2 linked regions of the Sinorhizobium meliloti genome follow. The protein of the gene in region 2 interacts with the protein of the main gene of each other region in a pairwise test. Links are inferred from orthologs where the notes say so. Each region holds a gene or a part of one and is shown on either strand. Other genes may lie near its edges. The genes, in order: JOH52_RS00100 and JOH52_RS07610.

Region 1 (6,281 bases), 1.6 Mb from region 2 along the record:
TGAAGGCCAACCAGCCCGGCCTCTTGGCCCAGGCGCTCGCCCGCATCGAGGACGCCGGCCACGTCGAGAGCATCCAGATTGCAGCCGAGACTGCCCATGACCGCATCGAGACACGCCGCGCCAGCGTTGTGGCTGCCGGCGATATCAACTTTCCGGGCCTGCAGGCCATCGGCTGCGTCGAGACCACAAGCCGTCATACCAACGGCCATTTGACCAGCCATGTCCGCTACTTCCTGCTCTCAACCACCATGTCGCCGAGCGCGCTGATCGAGGTTGTAAGAACCCATTGGCAAATCGAAAACAACCTGCATTGGGTTCTGGATGTCCACTTCCGCGAGGACGCCGCCAGAAACCGCAAGGACAACGGCCCGCAGAACATTGCGTTCTTGCGCAAGATCGCTCTCAACCTCTTGCGATCGCACCCCGACAAGGCCTCCATCCGCCGGAAAATTAAAAAGGCGGGCTGGGATGACGAATTCCTCACTTCTCTTATCGCTCATATGCGATAGCCCTGCCCCGGGAGGGGTTGGGGAGGGGTCAAAGCCCCTTTCCATCAGTCGTGAAACGCCTCGACGAATTTGCGTCGGCCGAGCATGAAGGCGTCGGCCACGTGCCGGAGCGGCGCCAGGTCGACGTCCGATCTGCCGGCCTTGATGATCTCGGCGAAACGCCGATAGAGCATGGGGTATTCCTGCTCGGGCTCCTCGTGGACGATCTTGCCGTCTATCGCGAGTTTGGCGCCGCCTTCGGAGAGGACCATTCCGCCCGCGTCGGTTTCAGCGACGATGTCCCAGCTCTGCTTGCCCGTCTGACGCCAATCGAACTCGGCAGCGACATCGAGCTTTTCGGCATCGCTGAAGGCGATCGTGGCGGCGATCGGCGCGTCCCGGTTCTCGGGAAATTCCAGCGTCGCGGAGGTGATGAAGACCGGCCGGGGCAGGATGTGGGTCATGATCGAGAGTGCATTGATGCCCGGGTCGAAGACACCGAGCCCCCCGGCTGCCCAGATCCACTCCTGGTTCGGATGCCAGTGGCGGACATCTTCCTTCCAGATGATCCGGACGTTGCGAATCGCGGCCGACGCCAGAAACGCCTTTGCGGCTTCGACTGCCGGCGCATAGCGCGAGTGCCAGCTCGCGAAAAGCGAAACGCCTTTCTCCTCCGCCAGCGCCTCCAGGTCCGCGACCTCGCTCAAGGTCGCGCCCGGCGGCTTTTCGAGGAAGACATGCTTGCCCGCGGCAAGTGCGGTACGCGCCGCCTCGTAGCGGTATTGCGGCGGCATGCAGAGCGAAACCGCCTCGACCGCCGGCACGGCGTCGATCATGGCCTCTATCGACTTGAAATTGTCGATGCCGTCCACCGTTCCGTGGCGGCTTGCGGCTGCGATCAGGCGGTAGTCCGCGTTCTTCGCAAGCGCCGGCAGATGTTGGTCGCGCACGATCTTGCCGACGCCAACGATGGCAATGTTGATTGGGGACATGGTGTCTTCCGCCCTGATTAGTATGATTTATTCCGGACCCTTTTAGCAGATTGGGAAATACCGACAAGCCGGCTTCCCGTTGCAAAAATTAGCCTAGCCGCTTGGGTGGACAAGATGGAACGCAAATCTATCTTGTCCGTCTTCTTGCCTCTCGAGGGGGGTTCTTCGGAGCGAAGTCAGGATTTCAGAATGCCACATATTCGTCTTGCGACACGGGCCGAGCTCGACACGATCATCGACTGGGCCGCCAGGGAGGGATGGAATCCCGGTATTGACGATGGCAACGCTTTCTGGGCCGCCGATCCCGAAGGCTACTGGGTCGCGGTCGAGGAAGAGCGACTTGCCGCTGCCATTTCGCTCGTGCGCTATGGCAGCGGTTACGCATTTCTCGGCTTTTTCATCGCCGATGAGGAGTACCGGGGCAGGGGCATCGGCCTCGATCTCTGGAAGTGGGCAGTTGCAAGGGCCGAGGGGCGGACCATCGGCCTCGACGGGGTCGTGGGCCAGCAGGAAAACTATCGGAAGTCGGGTTTCGGCTGGTCGCATGCGAACATCCGCTACGGCGGCGTGGTGAACGTGACCGAGCCGCCCGGCACCGAGCTTGTCGACGTGGCGCCGGTGCATGCGGCGTCACTGATCGATTATGACATGAGGTTCAATCCAACGCGGCGCGAGGCATTTCTGCGCGAATGGACCAAGCAGTTGCAGACGCGCAGAAGCGTGGTCCTGCTGCGTGACGGGGCAATCGCCGGTTACGGAACGATCCGCAAGTGCCGCGAAGGCTACAAGATCGGTCCGCTGCTCGCCGACAGCGAGACCGGTGCCGATCTCCTGTTTCGCAAGCTCGCAACCGGCACCGGCGGGGAACGGATCTATTTGGACGTCCCCGAGCCGAATGCGTCGGCACGGGCACTTTGCACGCGCTACAACATGAAGCCGGTTTTCGAGACCGCCCGCATGTATCGCGGACCGGCGCCCGATCTGCCGCTTGCGCGCATTTACGGGATTACGACCTTCGAACTCGGCTGAAAACAGGTTCGCCGATCGGCTACCCCGCCATCGCTTCCTCGTATTCCGCCGACAGTTCCAGCCATTGCTCTTCCGCAGCCGCAAGCTTTTCGACGGCATCGGCGCGCTCCTTGGCGCGTTGAGCCGCTTTTGCCGGGGCCTTCTCGTAAAGGGCCGGGTCTGCAAGCTCGGCATCAAGTGCCTGAATCACTTTCTCCAGTTTGCCCGTCAAGGACTCGATCTCATTGATCCTTTTCCTGAGCGGTGCCAGTGAGGCTCGCCTGTCCGCATTGGCCTTTCGCTGGTCTGCCTTGGAAAGCGCCTCATCAGATCCGTTCACCCTGGGCTTGTCGTCCTTCGGCTTCGGCCCGCCGACGATCAGCCCGCGATAGTCCTCGAGGTCACCGTCGTAGTTCGCGACGGTTCCGTCGCGCACCAGCCACAGCCGGTCGGCCGTCGCTTCGATCAGGTGGCGATCGTGGGAGATGAGGATGACCGCGCCGGAGAAATCGTTGAGGGCGGCGATCAGTGCGTTGCGGCTGTCGATGTCCAGATGGTTGGTGGGCTCGTCCAGGATAAGCAGACTTGGAGCCTCGAAGGCGGCAAGGCCCATGAGAAGCCGCGCCTTTTCGCCACCGGAGAGATCCTTGGCTGCGGTGTCCATCTTCTCGGTCGCAAGCCCCATCTGCGCCACGCGGGAGCGCACCTTCGCTTCCGGCGCTTCCGGCATGCGGCGGCGGACGTGCTCCACGGCGCTCTGCGTCGGCACGAGATCGTCGAGCTGGTGCTGGGCGAAGAAGCCCACCTTCAGTCCCGGGGCGATCCGCACCTCGCCGCTTTCCGCGCGGAGGCGTCCGGCGATGAACTTCGCAAAGGTGGATTTGCCGTTACCGTTGGACCCGAGCAGCGCGATCCGGTCGTCCGCATCGATGCGCAGATTGAGCCTCTTCAGGATAGGCTTGCCCGGTTCGTAGCCGACCGCGCCTCCCTGGATGGCGACGATCGGTGAGGCCACCTGCTTCTCCGGATCCGGGAAGGTGAAGCCCTGGACGTGGTCTTCGATGACGGCTGCCACGGTGCCCATCCGCTCCAATGCCTTGATGCGGCTCTGGGCCTGACGGGCCTTGGAAGCCTTGGCCTTGAAACGATCGATGAAGCTCTGCAGATGCTTGCGGGCCGCCTCGTTCTTGGCCTTCGCCTTCATCTGCAGTTCGTCCGCTTCCGCCTTCTGCCGCTCGAACTGATCGTAGGAGCCGCGGTAGAAGGTGAGCTTCTTCTGGTCGAGGTGAACGATCGCGTTCACCGCGGTGTTCAGGAGGTCGCGATCGTGGCTAATGATGATCACGGTGTGCGGATAACGGCGGATATAGTCCTCGAGCCACAGCGTTCCTTCGAGGTCGAGATAGTTGGTAGGCTCGTCCAGGAGCAGCAGATCGGGCTCGGAAAAAAGGACCGCGGCAAGCGCCACGCGCATGCGCCAGCCACCGGAAAAGGAGGAGGCGGGACGTTTCTGCGCCTCGTGGTCGAAGCCGAGACCGGCGAGAATGCTTGCCGCGCGCGCTTCCGCCGAATGGGCGCCGATGTCGGCGAGCCGCGTCTGGATCTCGGCGATCCTGTGCGGATCGACCGCCGTTTCCGACTCCGCGATGAGCGCCGTGCGTTCCCTGTCGGCCTTGAGCACGATTTCGATCAGAGGTTCTTCCGTCCCCGGCGCTTCCTGTGCGACCTGTCCGATCCGCGCGTTCTTCGGCAAGGAAACACTGCCGGCTTCCGCCGCAAGCTCGCCGGTGATGACCCGGAACAGAGTCGACTTGCCGGCGCCGTTGCGTCCGACGAGCCCGGCCTTCGTGCCCGCCGGAAGCGTCACGGAAGCGTTATCGATGAGCAGACGGCCCGCAATGCGGGCGGAGAGGCCGGATATCTGGATCATCCGGGCCTTTTGCCCGGACTTTTTCGGGAAGGCAAGAGGCTCGCGCCACTGCTGCCGCGATCGCTCGAATAAGGATGCCGAGGGCATTTTCAAGTGAGGATTGTTATGGATTCATGGACAACGTGTTCCGATAATCAATACTTCCCATCCTCATGATGAGGCCCCACATCTTCGAACGGAGAGCACGAGAATGCTCTTCTGACCCTTTGATCGGACCGGGCGCCATCGGCGAGGCCACCGCGTCCGGAATGGTGCCGATCAAAACGGTCGCGACGAAACCTTCGTTCAAGCGAACGACCGATCAGGAGTGATGATCATGAGGAACGCAACCCATACTGCTCTCGCCGCCACCCTCGTTGCCACAGCCGTTCTTGGCGGTGCATCCGCAGCCTTTGCCGGCGGCAGCTATTATCAGGGTGTCAGCGACAAGCCGCTCTACACCGAACGCGCAGCGCGAGCCGGTGACCAGACGGCCGTTCGCCGTGCTGACGGCTCCCTCGACCGTACGTCCACCGGTTCCGTCGGCTATGCTCCGCAGCCGAAGGTCGTTTCCGGCGGTGAAGGCGAATACTACCAGGGCCTCAGCCGCTAAGCCGCAGCTGACGAGTCACGGAGCAGGCGCGGCCTCCCACGCGCCTCTTTGCTCCGCCCGAACGAAAGGCCCGGTTTCCCCGAACCGGGCCTTTCGTGCCCCGGATGGCCTTTTGAAACGGCGTACTCCCGTGCGAAAATCGGTTTCGCACAAAGTCCTGTATTCGCTTCGGCTTTATACTTGACGATCAAAGTCAGCAATAATATGCCGCCTTGCTAAAATGGAGGTGGTTTTGGGCGGCTCAGGCGAACTTTCGGTGTCTCCGTTCGGTGTTGCAAGTCTGGCTGCGCGGGGCGACCGGCCGGCGCTGCTTTTGCGCGGCGGGCGGATCGTGAGTTACCGCGAACTTGCCGAGCGCATCGACCGGCTCGCTTCTCGGTGGCGCGGCGATCGCGGACTGGTCACAATCGAGGCCGACCTTTCCGAACACGCTGTCGTCGCTTATCTCGCGGCACTCGAGGCGGGCCACGCGGTCGCCCTGTGCGGCACCGCTTCCATGCTCCGGGACCGCGAGGTCTTCAGACCGGAATATTGCTACCGCCGCTTTGACGGCCGTTGGCGCATGGAGCGGCTGGAGGGAGACGCGATCGCGCCGCATCCCGAACTTGCCGTCCTGCTCTCGACGTCCGGCAGCACCGGGCATGGAAAATGGGTGCGGCTGTCGCACATGAATATCCAGTCCAATGCACGATCGATCGCGGAATATCTCGGCTTGACGGCAGCGGACCGAGGCTGCCTCATCCTGCCGCTCCACTATTCCTACGGGCTTTCCGTCCTTAACGCCCACCTCGCCGTGGGCGCGAGCGTCTATATGCCGGGCTGTTCCATCCTCGACGAGGGCTTCCTCGATGAACTTGCGCAAAGCGCCAGCTCCAATTTCGCTGGCGTCCCTTATTCCTACGACCTTCTGGAAAAGGCTGGGTTCCGGGCGCGGGATTTTCCGGCGCTGCGCTTCATGACTGTTGCCGGCGGACGTTTGGCGCCGGAACTCGTGCGCCGCTACAATGAGCATCTCTCCGCGCGCAATGCGCGCCTTTTCGTGATGTACGGCCAGACAGAGGCAACGGCTCGCATGGCCTATATGCCGCCGGACCGTCTCCGGGGCAGGGAAGACCGGATTGGCATTGCGATCCCGGGCGGGAGCCTGACGATCGAGGATAACGATGGAAGGATAATCTCCAGCGCCGATCAGCCCGGCGAGCTTGTCTATCGCGGGCCGAATGTGATGATGGGCTACGCGTCGTCACGCGCCGATCTCGCGCGGGGGGCCG
Region 2 (6,866 bases):
CGATCGATCCGGAAAAGGGTGTGACCGCAGAGAATCTGAAGACGCTGGCCGACGCGCTGAAGCTCGAAGGCGAAGCGCGTGCCGACGCCGAGAAGCTCTTCCCGATCCTCTACAAGGCATTCGTCGAAAAGGACATGAGCCTGCTCGAGGTCAATCCGCTGATCGTCATGACGAACGGCCGGATGCGCGTCCTCGACGCCAAGGTCTCCTTCGACGGCAATGCGCTCTTCCGCCATGAGGACGTGGTCGCGCTGCGCGACACGACGGAAGAGGACGACAAGGAAATCGAGGCGTCGAAATACGACCTCGCCTATGTCGCCCTGGACGGCAATATCGGCTGTATGGTCAACGGCGCCGGTCTTGCCATGGCGACGATGGACATCATCAAGCTCTACGGCGCCGAGCCCGCGAACTTCCTCGATGTCGGCGGCGGCGCCTCGAAGGAAAAGGTCACCCAGGCCTTCAAGATCATCACGGCCGATCCGGCGGTGAAGGGCATCCTCGTCAACATCTTCGGCGGCATCATGAAATGCGATGTCATCGCCGAGGGCGTGCTCGCAGCGGTCAAGGAAGTCGGCCTCAAGGTGCCGCTCGTCGTGCGCCTGGAAGGCACCAATGTCGAGCTCGGCAAGAAGATCATCAATGAATCGGGCCTCAACGTGATTTCCGCCGATGATCTGGACGACGCCGCCCAGAAGATCGTTGCAGCCGTGAAGGGAGCCTGAGGTTTCATGTCCATCCTGATCAACAAAGACACCAAGGTTCTCGTTCAGGGCCTGACCGGCAAGACCGGTACCTTCCACACCGAGCAGGCACTCGCCTATAACGGCACCAAGATGGTCGGCGGCATCCACCCGAAGAAGGGCGGCGAGACCTGGACCGGCGCCAAGGGCGAGCAACTGCCGATCTTCGCTACCGTTGCCGAAGGGCGCGACGCGACCGGCGCCAACGCTTCCGTGATCTATGTCCCGCCGGCCGGTGCCGCCGCGGCGATCATCGAGGCCATCGACGCCGAAATCCCGCTCATCGTCTGCATCACCGAGGGCATTCCCGTTGCCGATATGGTGAAGGTCAAGGCCCGGCTCGAAAAGTCCTCTTCGCGCCTCATCGGCCCGAACTGCCCGGGCGTGCTGACGCCCGACGAATGCAAGATCGGCATCATGCCGGGCAACATCTTCCGCAAGGGCTCGGTCGGCGTGCTTTCGCGCTCCGGCACGCTGACCTACGAGGCGGTGTTCCAGACGACCAATGAAGGCCTCGGCCAGACGACGGCAGTCGGCATCGGCGGCGACCCGGTCAAGGGCACCGAGTTCATCGACGTGCTGGAAATGTTCCTCGCAGACGACGAGACCAAGTCGATCATCATGATCGGCGAGATCGGCGGCTCGGCCGAAGAGGAAGCGGCGCAGTTCCTGAAAGACGAGGCAAAGCGCGGCCGCAAGAAGCCGATGGTCGGCTTCATCGCGGGCCGTACCGCGCCTCCCGGCCGCACCATGGGCCATGCCGGCGCCGTCATCTCCGGCGGCAAGGGCGGTGCGGAAGACAAGATCGCGGCTATGGAATCGGCCGGGATCCGCGTCTCGCCTTCGCCCGCACGCCTCGGCAAGACGCTGGTCGAAGTCCTGAAGGGCTGACGAACGATCCTGCGGCGCCCGCGCGTCCTGTCGGACGCATAAAGGTCGCCGTGGCACTTTGCAGCGGGGCGGCAGACCATGCCGCCCCATTGGAGCCACGAAAGATACGATGATGAGCGTCAAGTCCGGTGCAGATGGCGAACAGCCGGAACCGGGCCGACGCAGCCGGAGCGACGCGCCTGACCGTTGAAAGGCGCCGATCCGGCAGAAGGCAAACATGACCGGGACAACCCGGCACACCAACTTAAGTCAGGAGGCGGGCTGAAGTCCGCGATAGACCATGACAAGGCAAGAGGCCAACGAGCAATTCCAGCTCACATCCTTTCTGGACGGCGCCAATGCCGCCTATATCGAGCAGCTCCATGCGCGCTACGAAGCGGACCCCTCATCCGTTTCGGCCGAGTGGCAGTCCTTCTTCAAGGCGCTTGCCGACCGGCCCGAAGATGTGGTGAGGGCGGCCAAGGGCGCCTCCTGGAAGAAGCAGAACTGGCCGATTCCCGCCAATGGCGAACTCGTCTCGGCCCTCGACGGCGACTGGGGCACGGTCGAAAAGGTCATCGAAAAGAAGGTGAAGGCGAAGGCAGAGGAAGCCGCAGCCGTTGCCGGCGTGGCGCTCAGCGAGGCCGAGGTGCATCAGTCGACGCGCGATTCCGTCCGCGCCATCATGATGATCCGCGCCTATCGCATGCGCGGCCACCTGCACGCCAAGCTCGACCCGCTCGGCCTTGCCGATCCGGTCGAGGATTACGACGAACTCTCCCCGAAGACCTACGGCTTCGAAGAGAAGGACTACGACCGCAAGATCTTCATAGACAACGTGCTCGGCCTCGAATATGCGACCGTGCGCGAGATGGTCGAGATCCTCGAACGGACCTATTGTTCGACGATCGGCGTCGAATTCATGCATATGTCCAACCCGGAAGAGAAGGGCTGGATACAGGAACGCATCGAAGGGCCGGACAAGGGCGTCGAATTCACCCCCGAGGGCAAGAAGGCGATCCTGCAGAAGCTCATCGAGGCGGAAGGCTTCGAGCAGTTCATCGACGTCAAGTACAAGGGCACCAAGCGCTTCGGCGTCGACGGCGGCGAATCGCTGATCCCGGCGCTCGAGCAGATCATCAAGCGCGGCGGCCAGCTCGGCCTCAAGGAGATCGTGCTGGGCATGGCGCATCGCGGCCGCCTCAACGTTCTCTCGCAGGTGATGGCCAAGCCGCACCGCGCCATCTTCCACGAGTTCAAGGGCGGCTCCTACACGCCCGATGACGTGGAAGGCTCCGGCGACGTCAAGTATCACCTGGGCGCTTCCTCGGACCGCGAGTTCGACGGCAACAAGGTCCACCTGTCGCTGACGGCAAACCCGTCGCATCTCGAGATCGTCAATCCGGTCGTCATGGGCAAGGCGCGCGCCAAGCAGGACCAGATGGCGACCGTATTCGAAGGCGACATCATTCCGCTGCGCGAACGCGTCAAGGTCATGCCGTTGATCCTGCACGGCGACGCGGCATTTGCCGGCCAGGGCGTGGTCGCCGAAATTCTCGGCCTCTCCGGCCTGCGCGGGCATCGTGTCGGCGGCACGGTGCACTTCATCATCAACAACCAGATCGGTTTCACCACGAACCCGGCCTTCTCGCGTTCCTCGCCCTATCCGTCGGACGTGGCGAAGATGATCGAGGCGCCGATCTTCCACGTGAACGGTGACGATCCGGAAGCGGTCGTCTATGCGGCCAAGGTCGCGACCGAATTCCGGATGAAGTTCCACAAGCCGGTGGTCATCGACATGTTCTGCTACCGCCGCTTCGGTCACAACGAGGGCGACGAGCCGGCGTTCACGCAGCCGAAGATGTACAAGGCGATCCGTGCGCACAAGACCGTCGTCCAGCTCTATTCGGACCGGCTGATCGCCGAGGGCCTGATCAGCGAAGGCGAAGTCGAGAAGATGAAGGCCGATTGGCGCGCCCATCTCGAACAGGAATTCGAGGCGGGTCAGTCCTACAAGCCGAACAAGGCCGACTGGCTCGACGGCGCCTGGTCGGGCCTGCGCACGGCCGACAACCAGGATGAGCAGCGCCGCGGGCGGACCTCGGTGCCGATGAAGCAGTTGAAGGAGGTCGGCCGCAAGTTGTCCGAAATTCCGGCCGGCTTCAGCGCGCACCGCACCATCCAGCGCTTCATGGAAAACCGCGCCAATATGATCCAGACCGGCGAGGGCATCGACTGGGCGATGGCGGAAGCGCTCGCCTTCGGTACGCTCGTCACCGAGGGCACCAAGATCCGCCTCTCCGGTCAGGATTGCGAGCGCGGCACCTTCTCGCAGCGCCATTCGGTTCTCTACGATCAGGAGACCGAAGAGCGATACATTCCGCTCGCCAACCTGTCGCCGACCCAGGCACGCTACGAGGTCATCAATTCGATGCTCTCGGAAGAGGCGGTGCTCGGCTTCGAATACGGCTATTCGCTCGCCCGCCCGAACGCCCTGACGCTCTGGGAAGCCCAGTTCGGCGACTTCGCCAACGGCGCGCAGGTGGTCTTCGACCAGTTCATCTCGTCGGGCGAGCGCAAGTGGCTGCGCATGTCGGGCCTCGTCTGCCTGCTGCCGCACGGCTACGAGGGCCAGGGGCCGGAGCATTCCTCCGCCCGGCTGGAACGCTTCCTGCAGCTTTGCGCGGAAGACAACATGCAGGTCGCCAACGTCACGACCCCGGCGAACTATTTCCACATCCTGCGCCGTCAGGTGAAGCGCGATTTCCGCAAGCCGCTGATCCTGATGACGCCGAAGTCGCTGCTGCGTCACAAGCGGGCGGTCTCGAGCCTGTCGGAAATGGCCGGCGAGAGCTCCTTCCATCGTCTCCTCTGGGACGATGCCGAGGTTATCAAGGACGGTCCGATCAAGCTGCAGAAGGATTCGAAGATCCGTCGCGTCGTCATGTGCTCGGGCAAGGTCTATTACGACCTTCTGGAGGAGCGCGAGAAGCGCGGCATCGACGACATCTACCTGCTGCGCGTTGAACAGCTCTATCCGTTCCCGGCCAAGGCGCTCATCAACGAGCTCAGCCGCTTCCGCAACGCGGAGATGGTCTGGTGCCAGGAAGAGCCGAAGAACATGGGCGCCTGGTCGTTCATCGATCCCTATCTGGAGTGGGTTCTTGCCCATATCGATGCCAAGTACCAGCGGGTGCGCTATACCGGCCGTCCGGCCGCCGCTTCCCCGGCGACGGGCCTGATGTCCAAGCATCTGGCACAGCTTGCCGCCTTCCTCGAGGATGCGCTGGGGGGCTGACGAAGCCCCTCACGGTCTGCCGATCGCTGGAGCACTTCCAGGAAAGTGCGTAGCGGTTTTCCGTCCGGGAGCGCGTAACTCAAAGAGCTAGAAACAGAAATCTGATCAACGGAACAAAACTCATGGCAACAGAAATCCGCGTTCCCACCCTTGGCGAATCCGTCAGCGAAGCGACCGTCGGCACCTGGTTCAAGAAGGTCGGCGACGCGATCAAGGCCGACGAGCCGATCCTCGAGCTCGAGACCGACAAGGTGACGATCGAAGTTCCGGCCCCGGCCGCCGGCACGCTCAGCGAAATCGTCGCGCAGGCGGGCGAAACCGTGGGTCTCGGCGCGCTGCTCGGGCAGATCGCCGAGGGCGCGGGTGCTGCCGCCGCTGCGCCGGCTGCGGCCGAGAAGAAGCCTGAACCTGCTGCCGCCACCGCTGCTCCGGCTGCGGCCGCACAGCCGGCCGCCGCTGCCGCGACGCAGACGTCCACGTCGATGCCGCCGGCCCCGGCCGCCGCCAAGCTCATCGCCGAGAACAATCTTTCCGCCGATCAGATCGACGGCTCGGGCAAGCGCGGCCAGGTGTTGAAGGGTGACGTGCTCGCGGCCGTCGCCAAGGGCATTTCGGCTCCGGCTGCAGCCGAACCGGCCAAGGTCCAGGCCCGCGCGCCGGCGCCGGCGGAAGATGCCGCCCGCGAAGAGCGCGTGAAGATGACCCGCCTGCGCCAGACGATCGCCCGGCGTTTGAAGGACGCGCAGAACACCGCGGCTATGCTCACCACCTATAACGAGGTGGACATGAGCGCCGTCATGAGCCTGCGCTCGAAGTACAAGGACATCTTCGAGAAGAAGCACGGCGTGAAGCTCGGCTTCATGGGCTTCTTCACCAAGGCCGTGACGCATGCGCTGAAGGAGTTGCCGGCTGTCAACGCCGAGGTCGACGGCACCGAGATCATCTACAAGAACTTCTGCCACGTCGGCGTCGCCGTCGGCACCGACAAGGGTCTCGTCGTGCCGGTCGTGCGCGATGCCGACCAGATGTCGATCGCCGAGATCGAGAAGGAAATCGGCCGTCTCGGAAAGGCAGCGCGCGACGGTACGCTGTCCATGGCCGACATGCAGGGCGGCACCTTCACCATCTCCAACGGCGGCGTCTACGGTTCGCTGATGTCCTCGCCGATCCTCAACGCTCCGCAATCGGGCATCCTCGGCATGCACAAGATCCAGGACCGCCCGGTCGCGATCGGCGGTCAGGTCGTCATCCGCCCGATGATGTATCTGGCGCTCTCCTACGATCACCGCATCGTCGACGGCAAGGAAGCGGTGACCTTCCTCGTGCGCGTCAAGGAAAGCCTCGAGGATCCGGAACGCCTGGTGCTGGATCTCTAGATCACGGTGATTTTAGGTCGGGTCGACTCAAAGTCATGAGACGCGGGATGCGGGCGGAAAACCGCACACGCTTTTCCTCATCCCGCTCCAGGGAATGGCGGGGGCCGCGTGCCCCCGTTTCCATCTCCACCGATGCCCGTGCCGGGACGCGCGTCTGACGGGCATCGACAGCCACGGAACCAGAGGTTAGGTTTCGGGGGCACGCTATGCGCGCATCCCGGACAGTTTGGGCATCGTAAGCACCGGTCGCAAAACATGATGAGCTATCTGATCGAACTCGCTTCGCTAATGGCGATCTTCACCTTCGCCATCGTTTCGCCCGGCGCCGACCTCGCCATGGTGCTGCGCCAATCGCTGGTGCACGGCCGCCGCGCGGCGGTCATCACCTCCTTCGGCATCGGCGCGTCGCTGATGTTCCACGTGACCTACACCATTCTCGGCCTCGGGCTGATCATCTCGCAGTCGATCTACCTCTTCAACATCGTCAAATGGTGCGGCGTCGCCTACCTGATCTACATCGGCATCAAGGCCCTTCGCGCCGGCCAGACGGAGATCGCGGTCGAAGAAGCGGCCGAGTCC

The links.
Region 1: the proteins of JOH52_RS07610 (region 2) and JOH52_RS00100 interact in binary tests that used the Escherichia coli proteins (3 or more experiments, as listed by UniProt). The link is inferred for Sinorhizobium meliloti from one-to-one orthologs.

The regions. Positions count from the first base shown.
Region 1 is NZ_JAGIOS010000001.1:15,908-22,188, reverse strand. The notes cover bases 1,974-4,924. They hold JOH52_RS00100 (ABC-F family ATP-binding cassette domain-containing protein), read right to left. Parts: upstream 4,419-4,924; coding sequence 2,529-4,418; downstream 1,974-2,528. Other genes in these bases: JOH52_RS00095 (hypothetical protein), read left to right, coding at 4,729-4,924; JOH52_RS00105 (GNAT family N-acetyltransferase), read left to right, coding at 1,974-2,509. Outside these bases: JOH52_RS00110 (Gfo/Idh/MocA family protein), read right to left, coding at 554-1,480; more of JOH52_RS00105, read left to right, coding at 1,670-1,973; more of JOH52_RS00095, read left to right, coding at 4,925-5,010; JOH52_RS00090 (AMP-binding protein), read left to right, coding at 5,243-6,281. UniProt on the Escherichia coli protein: Genetic data indicate it may be involved in ribosome assembly or function.
Region 2 is NZ_JAGIOS010000001.1:1,609,858-1,616,723, forward strand. Bases 1,576-5,111 are described here. They hold JOH52_RS07610 (2-oxoglutarate dehydrogenase E1 component), read left to right. Parts: upstream 1,576-1,914; coding sequence 1,915-4,911; downstream 4,912-5,111. Other genes in these bases: sucD (succinate--CoA ligase subunit alpha), read left to right, coding at 1,576-1,634; odhB (2-oxoglutarate dehydrogenase complex dihydrolipoyllysine-residue succinyltransferase), read left to right, coding at 5,034-5,111. In the rest of the region: sucC (ADP-forming succinate--CoA ligase subunit beta), read left to right, coding at 1-725; more of sucD, read left to right, coding at 732-1,575; more of odhB, read left to right, coding at 5,112-6,287; JOH52_RS07620 (LysE family transporter), read left to right, coding at 6,543-6,866. UniProt on the Escherichia coli protein: E1 component of the 2-oxoglutarate dehydrogenase (OGDH) complex which catalyzes the decarboxylation of 2-oxoglutarate, the first step in the conversion of 2-oxoglutarate to succinyl-CoA and CO(2).